DNA from 2 places in the Sphingobium sp. GW821-FHT02B05 genome. Region 2 is predicted to be linked to the other one. Evidence: riboswitches for the same ligand, from Rfam matches in the RefSeq annotation. Region 2 holds a riboswitch; the other holds the start of a gene.
What was found. Region 2 has a riboswitch for cobalamin ahead of AC07UX_RS09310 (TonB-dependent receptor plug domain-containing protein). Riboswitches for the same ligand answer to the same signal wherever they lie in the genome.

Region 1: linked by a shared signal. The riboswitch ahead of AC07UX_RS20115 (TonB-dependent receptor plug domain-containing protein) and the one ahead of AC07UX_RS09310 (TonB-dependent receptor plug domain-containing protein) in region 2 are both predicted to bind cobalamin.

The regions. Positions count from the first base shown of each region.
Region 1 is NZ_JBWKVW010000013.1:63,444-69,408, forward strand. Features, by position in the region: gene AC07UX_RS20100 (GMC family oxidoreductase) at 1-1,191, shown strand, start outside; gene AC07UX_RS20105 (TetR/AcrR family transcriptional regulator) at 1,232-1,780, shown strand; gene AC07UX_RS20110 (cobyrinic acid a,c-diamide synthase CobB) at 1,777-3,078, shown strand; cobalamin riboswitch at 3,091-3,279, shown strand; gene AC07UX_RS20115 (TonB-dependent receptor plug domain-containing protein) at 3,490-5,370, shown strand; gene AC07UX_RS20120 (hypothetical protein) at 5,409-5,957, shown strand; gene AC07UX_RS20125 (DUF1636 domain-containing protein) at 5,957-5,965, shown strand, end outside.
Region 2 is NZ_JBWKVW010000001.1:1,859,984-1,865,948, forward strand. Features, by position in the region: gene AC07UX_RS09300 (FecCD family ABC transporter permease) at 1-593, opposite strand, end outside; gene AC07UX_RS09305 (ABC transporter substrate-binding protein) at 632-1,435, shown strand; gene AC07UX_RS09310 (TonB-dependent receptor plug domain-containing protein) at 1,452-3,302, opposite strand; cobalamin riboswitch at 3,473-3,688, opposite strand; gene fdhD (formate dehydrogenase accessory sulfurtransferase FdhD) at 3,751-4,557, opposite strand; gene AC07UX_RS09320 (formate dehydrogenase subunit delta) at 4,586-4,891, opposite strand; gene fdhF (formate dehydrogenase subunit alpha) at 4,901-5,965, opposite strand, start outside.

The DNA.
Region 1 (5,965 bases), on a different contig from region 2:
GGGCCGATCGCCGTGTCGGAAGGCCGCGCGCGCTATCCGATCACCGACCAGTGGATCGCGGCGGCGCAAGCGGCGGGCATCCCCCGATCGACCGACCTGAACGGCCAGAGCGCAGAAGGCGTCGATTATGTGCAGGTGTCGCAGCGCAAAGGGGAACGCTGCTCGGCGGCGCGCGGCTATCTGCACGAACGGCGCGGCGGCAAGGCGCCCACGATCCTGCTGGAAGCGCAAGTGCTGCGCATCCTGATCGAGGATGGTCGCGCGACCGGCATCGTCTATTGGCAGGATGGCGTCGAAAAGACGCTGCGCGCGCGCCATGGGGTGGTGTTGAGCGCAGGGTCGATGAACACGCCGCGCCTGCTGATGCTGTCAGGCATCGGTCCGGCCGATCATTTGCGCGCCCATGGCGTCACGCTCGTGCGCGACCTGCCTGGCGTCGGCGCCAATCTTCAGGACCATGTCGGCACCCATGTGGTGAACGAAGTCGATGTGCGGACGCTCAACAGCGATGCGCAGGGGTTACGCGGGGCATGGCAGGTGCTGCGTTATGCGCTGGCGCGCCGTGGCGCGCTGACCACCGCGATCGGCCATGCCCAGGCTTTCGTGAAGAGCCGGCCGAACCTGCCAGCGCCCAATCTCCAGATCAGCTTCGCCGCCTTCGCCTTCGACTTTGACGAGCAGGGCCGGTTGATGCTGCGCAAGACGCCGTCCGTCTCCACTTTGGTCGGGCTGATGCGGCCGAGCCATCGCGGGCGGATCAGCTTGCGGTCGGCCGACCCGTTCGCGCCACCCAGGATCGAGCATCGCCAGCTGGGCAGCGACGATGATATCGATCAGATCGTCGAGGGGATCGGCATCGCCCGCTCTATCCTCAATGAGACAGCGATTGCGACACATATAAGGGCGGAATTGCGCCCCGGCGCGGCGCTGACCGATCCGGAGCAATTGCGCGGATATGTCCGCATGGCGTCGATTCCGCTCTATCATCCGGTCGGCACCGCGAAGATCGGCCGGGCCGACGATCCGCAGGCGGTGGTGGATGCCGATCTGGCTGTTATCGGCGTGGATGGCCTGTGGGTGGCGGACGCCTCCGTCATGCCTACCCTGCCGGCGGGCAACACCAATGCGACCGCGATCATGATCGGCGACAAGGGCGCGGACCATGTGCTGAAAAAGCTGCGCCGCAACTGAGGCGCTGGCGGCGGGCCGGCGGCTTTGCCACAAGGCGGTCATGAAACTGAGTCGTGACGCCATCGTCGATGAAGCGATCGCCCTGTTGCAGGAAGAGGGGCTGGAGGCGGTGTCGCTGCGCAATGTCGCGGCGCGGCTGGATGCGAAAGCGCCCTCGCTCGCTCGCCATGTCGGCGACAAGCAAAACCTGCTGGCATTGATGTCGACCCGCCTGTTCTTCGAGGCGGTGGACGACGTTGCCTCTGGTGGATCATGGACGGACTGGATGGTTCGCTTCGGTCAGGCCCTCTGGCGCAAGCAGCGGGCGACCCGCGATGCGGCCATGCTGATCGCCGCCGCGCCGGCCCATGTCGGTTCGATTGAAGCCATTGCCGATCATCTGGGCGCGCAGATCAGGGCAGTAGGCTTGTCCCTGGAGCGCGGGATGATGATACAGTCGGCAGTTCAGGCATTGATCACCGGTTGGACCGGCTTTGCCACCGGTCCGCAAGGGAGCGATATCGCCCGACTGGTGGAGATCGACGCCGCCGTCGATGCCAGCCTGATCGCCCTGATTGAGGGCTTTGCCGCGTCGAGCGACGATCTGTGAGGTTTGGAAAAGGGCTGATCGTCGGCGCGCCCGCATCGGGTGCCGGCAAGACGATGCTGACGATCGGCCTGCAACGGGCCTTTGCCGATCGGGGTCTGGCCGTGCAAGGTGCCAAATGCGGGCCTGATTATATCGACCCGGCCTTTCACGCGGCCGCGACCGGGCGGCCCTCGATCAATCTGGACGGCTTCGCAATGGCGCCGGCGATGCTGCGCGGGTTGGCCGCACAGGTCGCATCGACTGTCCAACTCGTTGTCGCAGAAGGCGCGATGGGCCTGTATGACGGCGCACGAGCGGAAGGCAGGTCGGGCGCGTCCGCCGATATCGCGCGCCTGCTTGGCTGGCCGATACTGCTGGTCGTCGATGCCCGTGCCGCTGCGCAGACGGTGGCAGCGGTGGCGCATGGCTGCGCGACCTTTCCGGGCGCGCCCGCCATTGCCGGCGTGATCGCCAACCGGGTGGCCAGCCCACGCCATCGCCGCATGATAGAGGATGGCTTCGCGCGGATTGGCCTGCCGCTGCTGGGCGCGATTTCGGCCGATGAGGGGCTGGTCATGCCGTCCCGCCATCTGGGTCTGGTGCAGGCCGGCGAGACGGACGAACTGGAAGCACGGATAGCAGTGATAGCGCAGCGCATAGCAACACAATGCGATCTGCACGCGATCCATGCTGCGGCCGGAGCGACGGCAGATTTCCCGGCACTCAATTCCGCCATACATCCGCCGGGTCAACGGATCGCCATCGCCCGCGATACGGCTTTCAGCTTCTTTTATCCCCATATGGCGCATTGGTGGCGATCGGCCGGGGCGGAACTGCACTTCTTCTCGCCGCTGGCGGATGAAGCGCCGCCGGCGCATTGCGATGCCTGCTGGCTGCCCGGCGGCTATCCCGAACTCCATGCCGGGCGGATCGCGGCCAATCAGCATTTCCTGACGGGCCTTCGCGCCTTTGCGCAAAATCGATCGGTTCATGGCGAATGTGGCGGTTACATGGTGCTGGGCCGCTCGCTGGAGGATGGCGATGGCGCGGTGCATGCCATGGCGGGCCTGCTGCCGATGGACAGCAGCTTCGCACAGCGGCGCAGGACATTGGGCTATCGCCGTGCCCGGCTGCGCCAGGACAGCAGCTTCGCCCCTGCCGGGCAGCCATTGCTCGGCCATGAGTTTCACTATGCCAGCATCACCGCCAGCGAAGGCGAAGCGCTGGCCGACATGGCCGATGCGGAAGGGCAGGAGATTGGCCCGGCAGGCCATCGGGTGGGCCATGTGACGGGCGGCTTCTTCCACTTGATCGCCTGATCCTACTCCATTACGGCGGCCAGTGCGTCAGGTTCCCCGCAAGGGGATCAAAAGGGAACGGGGTTCAAGACCCCGGCTGCCCCTGCAACTGTGAGCGGCGAGCCATCGAGGCACAGGCCATTGGGATCATGATCCCGAGAAGGCGCTTCGAAACGGCATGGACCCGCAAGCCAGGAGACCTGCCTGTCGCGGTCGTTCTTCGTCCGGACAGGGTGTGCCGGTCGAACGAGGATATCCTCGCGCAACGACAAGCTGACCGTGCGGACTCGCGCGGCTGGGATGTCGTGCGCATGGGCGTTCGGCATCGCTGTCGCGTCGCGTCCGCCCGGTCCTGTCAAAGACTGGGGGATGATCATGCACTGGATTTCAAAAAGCGGATTTGTCATTCTGGCGGGCCTATCGATGCCGGCCATGGCGGAGGATGCGAATGAGGTGATCGTCACGGCCCTTCGCCAGCCGCAGGCGATCGGGCAAGTGGCGTCGAGCATCACCGTGCTCGACAAGCCAGCGATCGACGCGGCGCAGGCGCTGACGGTATCGGACCTGCTGATCCGCACGCCCGGCATCAGCTTCACGCGCAATGGCGGCTATGGAACGGCGACCGCGATCCGCATCCGCGGCGCAGAGGCCGACCAGACCGTGCTGGTGATAGATGGCGTCAAACTGGCCGATCCGTCCTCGACCGGTGGCGGCTATAATTTCGCGACGCTGATGACCGGTGATATCGACCGGATCGAGATTTTGCGCGGGCCGCAGTCGATCCTGTGGGGTAGCCAGGCGATCGGCGGCGTCGTCAATGTCGTGACCGCGCACCCGCGGCGGCCGATCGAAGGCAGCTTCGATATCGAGGCGGGATCGCGCGACACCGTCAGTGCCCGCGCGGCGCTGGGCGGTCGGCAGGGCGCGCTCGATTGGCAGGTCGCAGGCAGCCGCTTCACGACGCAGGGGATTTCCGCGATAAGCCCGCGCTATGGCGCCAGGGAGAAGGACGGCTACAGCAACGGCACGCTTAATGGCCGATTGGGCGTGGCGCTGGCGCCGGGCCTGTCGGTCGATGTGCGCGGCTATTATGCCAAGGGGCGGACCGACATCGACAGTGCCGGGACCGTGCCGGACAGTCCGGAATATTCGCAGACCGAGGAGTGGATCGGTTATGCGGGCCTCAATGCCGACCTGTTCGGCGGGGCACTGCACAACCGCCTGTCCTTCAGTCGTAGCGAGACGGTGCGCGACAATATCAACCCGTCGCGCAAGCTGCGCCCGCTCAGCTTCGCGGCCAGGGGCGAAACCAACCGCTACGAATATCAGGGCGGGCTGACGATCGCGCAGGGATGGACGGCGACCTTCGGCGCGGAACGCGAAGAGCAGCGGATGCGCACCGCGTCGCCCCCCAACAGCCTGGCGACCTATCCGACCATCCGTGGGTCGGCCGATATCGACAGCCTTTATGCACAATTGAATGTCGAACCGTTGACGGGGCTGACCCTCAATGGCGGGGTGCGCTACGACCATCATTCGACCTTCGGCGGCAATACCGTCTTTGGCGCAGGCGCGGCCTGGGCGCTGGCCAAGGACAGCACGATATTGCGTGCCAGCTATGGCGAAGGGTTCAAGGCGCCGACGCTCTATCAACTCTACAGCGACTATGGGAATATGGCGCTGGTGCCGGAAAAGTCGCATGGCTGGGACGCGGGTGTCGAACAGCATCTGTTCGATCATGGCTTGATCCTGTCGGCCACCTGGTTCGACAGAAGCACCGATAATCTCATTACCTATAATGGCTGCCCGACGACCAACCGGCCGCCCCTCTGCTACGCGCCCGATACGACCACGCCGCGGCTTGGCTATTACGCCAATGTCCAGCGGAGCGAGACGCATGGACTGGAACTGGCCGGTGTCGCCCATGTCGGCCGGTTGACGATCGACGGCAATTATAGCTGGGTATCGGCGGAGGATCGTTCTCCCGGCCTCAACTATGGCAACCAGTTGACCCGGCGTCCGCGTCATGCGGCCAACGGCACGCTGCGCTATGACTGGGCCTTTGGCCTCAGCACGGCGGTTGCAGTCCGCTGGTCGGGCAAGGCACTGGATACGGCGAGGACAAGCGCGACGGTCGCTCCATTTCAGAACGCCGCCTACACGCTGGTCGATCTACGCGCCGAAACTCCGGTACTGGACAAGCTGACCCTGTTCGGTCGGGTCGAAAATCTGTTCGACGAATATTATGAGACGGCGCGCCGCTACGGGCAGTTGGGGCGCAGCATCCATGCCGGCCTGCGGGCACGGTTTTGATCCTACATGACAAACCATATGACGAGGAGCGCTTGACCATGGAGAGCCTGTCCCCTGCCACCGCCCGCCATCTTTGGGTCGGATTGATGACGGTCGCCAGCACCGTGACGACGCTGGCGCTGGCATGCGCCACGCCCTTTCCTGCGCTGGCCACCGTCGCCGCGCTTCATGTCCGGCGGCAGGAGGGCATCATCCTGATGCTTGCCGCATGGGTCGTGTCGCAGGGGGTGGGTTATTGCCTGCTTGGCTATGACATGACGGGCGAAAATGCCGTCTGGGCCGTGACCATGGCGTTGGCAGCGATCGCTGGGCTGTTGGGCGCGCATAGCGTGGCCGGCCGATTGACCGGCGGGCATCCTGCCCTGCGGCTGGCGGCCGCTTATGTCGCCGCCTTCCTCACGTTCAAGCTGGTCGTGTTGGCGGGCGCCGTGCTGCTGGGTTCTGGTTGGGCGGCTTTTGCCCCGGACATACTGGCGCGGCAGTTCGTCCGCTATGCGATGATACTGGCCGGACTGCTGGTGTTGCAGCATCTGGTCGACCGCAGCGGCCTTCTGCGCAGCGCGGCGCGTGGTCGGGTGGTCGTCTGATGCTGCGC
Region 2 (5,965 bases):
AGCGCGATCCAGACATGGTCATAGCTGCGATTTTCCAGGCTCCCCAGCAGCCAGCTCATGATCTCCATCGCAGCGAAGGGGTTGGGCGACAGGTTGAGCGCCAAGCTGATCCCTGCCCCCGCCAGCGTCGACACGGCGATGCCGGCCAGGATCAGCGTCAGCGGGCTTTCCGCCGATCCCGACAGCAGGAACAGGGTCAGGATCGCGATCGCCCCGCCAAATATCGCCAGCAGCGGCAGCGCCAGCGGATGCAGTTCGGACAGGCCGAAATAGAGCGCGCAGACCGCCCCCAGCGCCGCCGAATTGGATGCGCCCAGCACCGATGGTTCGGCCAGCGGATTGCGCAGATAGCCCTGCAACGCTGCCCCCGCCACGCCCAGCATCGCGCCGACCAGCAGGCCCAGCAACATGCGCGGCAGGCGCAGCTCCAATATGATGGTGCGGGCGATCATGTCGCCGCCGCCGGTCACCACCGCCCAGATGCGCGCGGGGCTGATCGTCACCGCGCCCAGGAATATGGAGGCAAAGGCCGCGCCGATGACGATCAGCACCAGACCGGGGATCAACAGGGGATGATAGCGGCCTGCGCTCATGGCTTGCCTCCTTGGCCGTGCTTGATAAGGCGGTGGGGATGATCGGCCGGATGATCCTTGCGGCAACCGCCCTGTTCGCGCTCGGCGGCGCGGCGGCGCCTCCACGCCGGATCGTATCGCTCAATGTCTGCGCCGACCAGTATCTGCTTGCCCTGGCCGATCCGGGCCAGATCGCGGCGCTCAGCAGCAATGCGCGCGATCCTGCCTTGTCGGCGGCGGCGGACAAGGCGCGTGGTATTCGCATCCTGCGCCGGCCGCTGGAAGAAGTGCTGGCGATCCAGCCCGACCTGATCCTGGGCTATCCGATCGGCATGAACAGGGTCGCCGGCGCCCCGCCGGGCGACTGGCGCACGGTCGGCCTCGCCAGTGCAGAAAGCTATGGCGCGATCCTCGAACAAATTCGTCAGGTGGCCCGTGCCATCGGCCATGTCGATCGGGGTGAAGCGCTGATTGCGCGGATGAATCGCGACCTTGCCGCGCTGCGCCATCCTGGCCGGAGCAGAGTCGCCGCCTATTATCAGCGGCGCGGCTATATGACCGGCACCGGCACGTTGATCGACGATCTCATGCATCGCGTTGGCCTCACCAATCTCGCCAGCCGGCTCGGCAAGCCGATGCTGGCGCAGATATCGCTGGAGGAAATGGTCGCCGCCCGCCCCGACTGGCTGATCGTGGAAAGCGCGACCGACCGGGTGGTCGATCAGGGCACGGAAATGCTGCATCATCCAGCGCTGCGCACCATCCCGCGCATCAGCCTGCCGCAAAGCTGGACCGTGTGCGGCGGCCCAGCCTATGTGCAGGCGGCAGGGGCCATCACGGCGCGCCTGAACGCGCCGCGCTGACCCCGGCCAACGGTCATCAGAAGCGGACACGCACGCCGCCATAGGCAGCGCGGCCATAGGTGCCGTAACCATAGGCCGTCTGGTAATTCTCATCGGTCAGATTGTCGACGCGGCCATAGACTTCCAGATGCTCGCCCACGGGGAAGGATGCCCGGACGCCGGCCAGCGCATAGCCGTCCAGCCGGCGCGTGTTGGCCGCATTGTCGAAACTGTCGCCGACCATCGTGACGGTCGCCCCGGTCGCCAGGCCGAAGGGCCAGACATAATCGACCGACAGGCTCACCGCATTGGTGGCGCGGCGGGCCAGGCGATTGCCATAGGTGGCCGATCCTTCCGACCTGTCGCGCGCGTCGACATAGCTGTAGCTGCCGGTCACGGTCAGCGCGTCCACTGGCTTCAGCGCGATCGAGGCTTCCACGCCCTTGGCACGGGTGCGGTCCAGATTGGCGTAGCGGAACGTGTCGTTGTCGTAGTTGATCTGGTTGCGGGTATCGCGCTGGAATGCCGTGACCGACAGCACGGCCCGGTCACCGTCGAGGCGTTGGTCGAAGCCGATATCATAGCTTTTCGACCGTTCGGGGGTCAGCGCCGCATTGCCGCTCCAGCTATCGTAGAGCTGATAGAGCGATGGCGCCTTGAAGCCCTCGCCATAGCTCAGCCGCACATTGGTTGCGCCGCCATTGGGCGAATAATTGGCGTTCGCGCCAAAGGTGGTCGCGCCGCCGAACTGGCTATGATCGTCATGGCGCACGCCGCCGGTGACGGCCAGGCCCGTGAAGGGCTTCACGATCGCCAGTGCATAGACGCTGTCGATATTGATCTTGGCGCTGGTCGTGCCGAAGGCGTCATAATAATCATAGTCCGGCCGCTCATGCTCATAACCGAAGACCAGCCTGGCCTGATCGATGGGCGCATAGACGCCTTCATATTCGAAACGCAGATTGGTGCCGCTATAGCCATAATCGACCTCCGCGCCGCGCGCCGAATAATAGTCACGCTCGTTGCGCATCCAGGTGACGGCCGCCCGGTTGGTCAGCTTGCCGTCCAGCAGCGCGAGGTTGATGCCAGCATAGCCGACATATTGATCGGTAATGGCGACTTCAGGCGTGTCGGACAGCACATAGTCGGGCGCCGGGAAGCCATCCACGTCCAGATCTGCATGGATATAATAGCCGCGCAGGTCGAGGCTGAGATTGTCCGAGAAGGCCAGCTTCACCCGCGCATTGGCGGCGATATTCTCCGTGCCGTCCCGCTCGGTACCATTGGCGGCCGACGAAATGCCATCTGTGCGGAAATAGGCTGCGCCCACACCGCCCGACGCGATGCCGGCAGTCCCGGAAACGTCCGCCTTCGCGCTGAACGTGTCGCTATAGCCATATTCGGCCGATGCGTTGGCGCCGAAGCCTTCGGCCGGCACGCCGGTCATGATATTGACCACGCCGCCGATCGCCTGGCTGCCGTGTACCACCGAGTTGGAGCCGCGCAGCACTTCGATCCGGCGGATATTCCCGGTCAGCAGCGGGCCGAAATCATAGCCGTCGCCAATACCGCTGGGGTCGTTCACCTTCACCCCGTCGATCAGCACCAGAGTCTGCGTCGTTTCCGCACCGCGCAGCGACACGCCGGTCTGCGCGCCGACGGTACCGTTGCGGTTGAAACGCACGCCCGGCGTCGTCGCCAGCAGGTCCACTACGTCGATCGCCTGCCGCGTCTTGATCGTGTCCGCGTCGATGACCGTGATCGCCTGACCGACTTCGTCGCGCGACTGTGCGATACCCGCGGCGGTCACGACGATATCGTCGTCCGCCTGCGCAAAGGCCGGATTGGCAGCGACCAGAGCCACCAGCGAAAGTCCATATTTCAACATTGTCATTGCCCCTACAGCGTCAAAGCGACGGTGGCTGGGGCGTCCGCCCGAAAGCGGTCGGGCCTTTGGGGGGATGACGCCATATCCCGTCCGCGGCCCGATGCGGCCCCGGCCGCATGGCGTCGCTCGACGGAAAACCACCGTGCCCCGACCATCCCCTGGACCAAAGCAAGAGCGACCAAGCGCCGGCCGGTATCCTGGCTCGCGGGTCGTGGCACGATGCACGCCTTCCCGGATTGCTCCAGTGGCTGCCCCTTTTTTTTGGGGCCAGTGCATCGCGCTATCCGCTCACAGTTGCAGGGACAGCCGTGGATTAAGGCGCTTGTGACGCCCGCACCACATTCCCGATTAACCCGTTTCCGGGCACCGGCGCGATCATGTTGCAGGAAAGACATGCCTTCCCCACAGCGCGCGCCATAAGGGAAAGCCGGGACGCTGCCAAGCGCTCCTATGCTTGGCGGATGTCGCTGTGGCCCCGAAGCAACAGCGCATCGGACCGCGCCAATACGACCAGCGGCAATCCGGCAGCCTCGGCCCGCTCCGCCGCCAGCCGGGTGGGCGCGGATATGGTGACCAGCAACGGGCAATCGGCCAACACCGCCTTCTCCACCAGCTCATAGGAGCAGCGCGACGACAGCAGCGCAAAGCCGCCGTCCCAGTCCGCCGCCATCCGCGCCATTGCGCCGATCAGCTTGTCGAACGCATTGTGCCGCCCGACATCCTCCCGCGCCAGCCGGATCGCGCCGTCCGCCCCCACCCAGGCCGCCGCATGCGCCGCCCCGGTTGCGGTATTAAGCGGCTGATGATCGCGCAATGCCGCCAGTGCGCGAAAGATGGCGGCGCGGTCCGCCCGCGATGACGCTGTCACGCGCGGCAGCGGCCGGATCGCCTGCTCCAGATTCTCGATCCCGCACAGCCCGCAGGAGGAATCCGATGCGCGATGCCGAACCCGCTCCAGCAGCCCATCGGTCCGATGCGGCGGCAACGTCGCGCGGGCGATGATCCCCGCACCGGTATCATGCACGTCCACGTCCAGCAGCGTGTCGTCCCGGCTCACCAGCCGCTCGGCCAGGCTGAACCCCTGCACCAGATCCGCGATATCTCCGGGCGTCGCCATCAGCACGGCATAGCCCGCACCGTTATATTCGATCGCGACCGGCACTTCCTGCGCCAGCGGCCGGTCGATCGCCTGCGTCGCACCATCGGGCGTCAAACGATCGAATGTCAGGGAAGTGGCGGCAGGCTCATCCATCATCATGGCCTAGCGGTGGACGGCCCGTCGCTCAACCGGCGTCGCAATGGCCCGCTTCATCCACCGCGTTGAACTGCGCCGCATCGACCTTTGGCGCCGGCCGGCCCTGCGCCATTCGCACGACGGCGGCGGCCACGGTCGGTGAGAGCCGTTCGGGCTGCTCCTGCGCGATGGCGACGATCTGCGCCTTCATCCGCGGGTCCCAAAAGCGGGTCAGATGTTCGGCCAGCGCTTCCCTCGCCTTCGCTTCGCCCATCATCGCCATGTTGCGGGCAATCTGGTGCGCCATATAGACCAGCCGGTCCGTGGTGGACATGACATGGGTATCGTCGCTCATGTGCCCGCCTTATTCCGCCGCTTCCAATGGCGCGATGCGGCGGCTGTTGCGCGCCTGCTCGGCATAATCCTGCTGCCAGTCGCTCGGCCCGTTGGACGCCATCACCTGCACCGCCGTCACCTTATATTCCGGGCAATTGGTGGCCCAGTCCGAATAGTCGGTTGTGATGACGTTCGCCTGCGTTTCGGGATGATGGAAAGTCGTATAGACTACGCCCGGCGCGACCCGTTCGGTGATGAGCGCGCGCAAGGTCGTCTCCCCAGCACGACTGCGCAGCGTCACCCAGTCGCCATCCTTCAAGCCCCGGTTCTCGGCATCGCTAGGGTGCATTTCCAGACGGTCTTCCGGGTGCCAGGCGGTATTGGCCGTCCGCCGCGTCTGCGCGCCGACATTATAGTGGCTGAGGATTCGGCCGGTCGTCAGCAGCAACGGGAAGCGCGGCCCCGTCTTCTCGTCGGTCGGCACATAGTCTGTCAGGACGAACTTGCCCTTCCCCCGCACGAAGCCGCCGATATGCATGGTCGGCGTGCCGTCCGGCGCGGCATCATTGGCCGGCCATTGCAGCGATCCTTCCGCCTCCAGCCGGTCATAATGCACACCGGCAAAGGTCGGCGTCAACGCCGCGATCTCGTCCATGATCTGCGACGGATGGCTATAGTCCCAGTGCAACCCCATGGCGTTCGCCACCAGCTGCACGATCTCCCAATCGGCATAGCCGTTGAGCGGCGCCATCACCTTGCGCACGCGCTGGATACGCCGCTCGGCATTGGTGAAGGTGCCGTCCTTTTCCAGGAAGGTCGATCCGGGCAGAAAGACATGCGCATAATTGGCGGTTTCGTTGAGGAACAAATCCTGCACCACCACGCACTCCATCGCCGCCAGCCCCGCCGCGACATGATGGGTATTGGGGTCGGACTGCAATATATCCTCGCCCTGCACGAACAGGCCCTTGAAGGTGCCATCGGTCGCGGCGTCGAGCATGTTGGGGATGCGTAGCCCCGGTTCGGCATCCAGCGTCACGCCCCAAGCCTGCTCGAACAGCCCGCGCGTCGCATCGTCCGACACATGCCGATA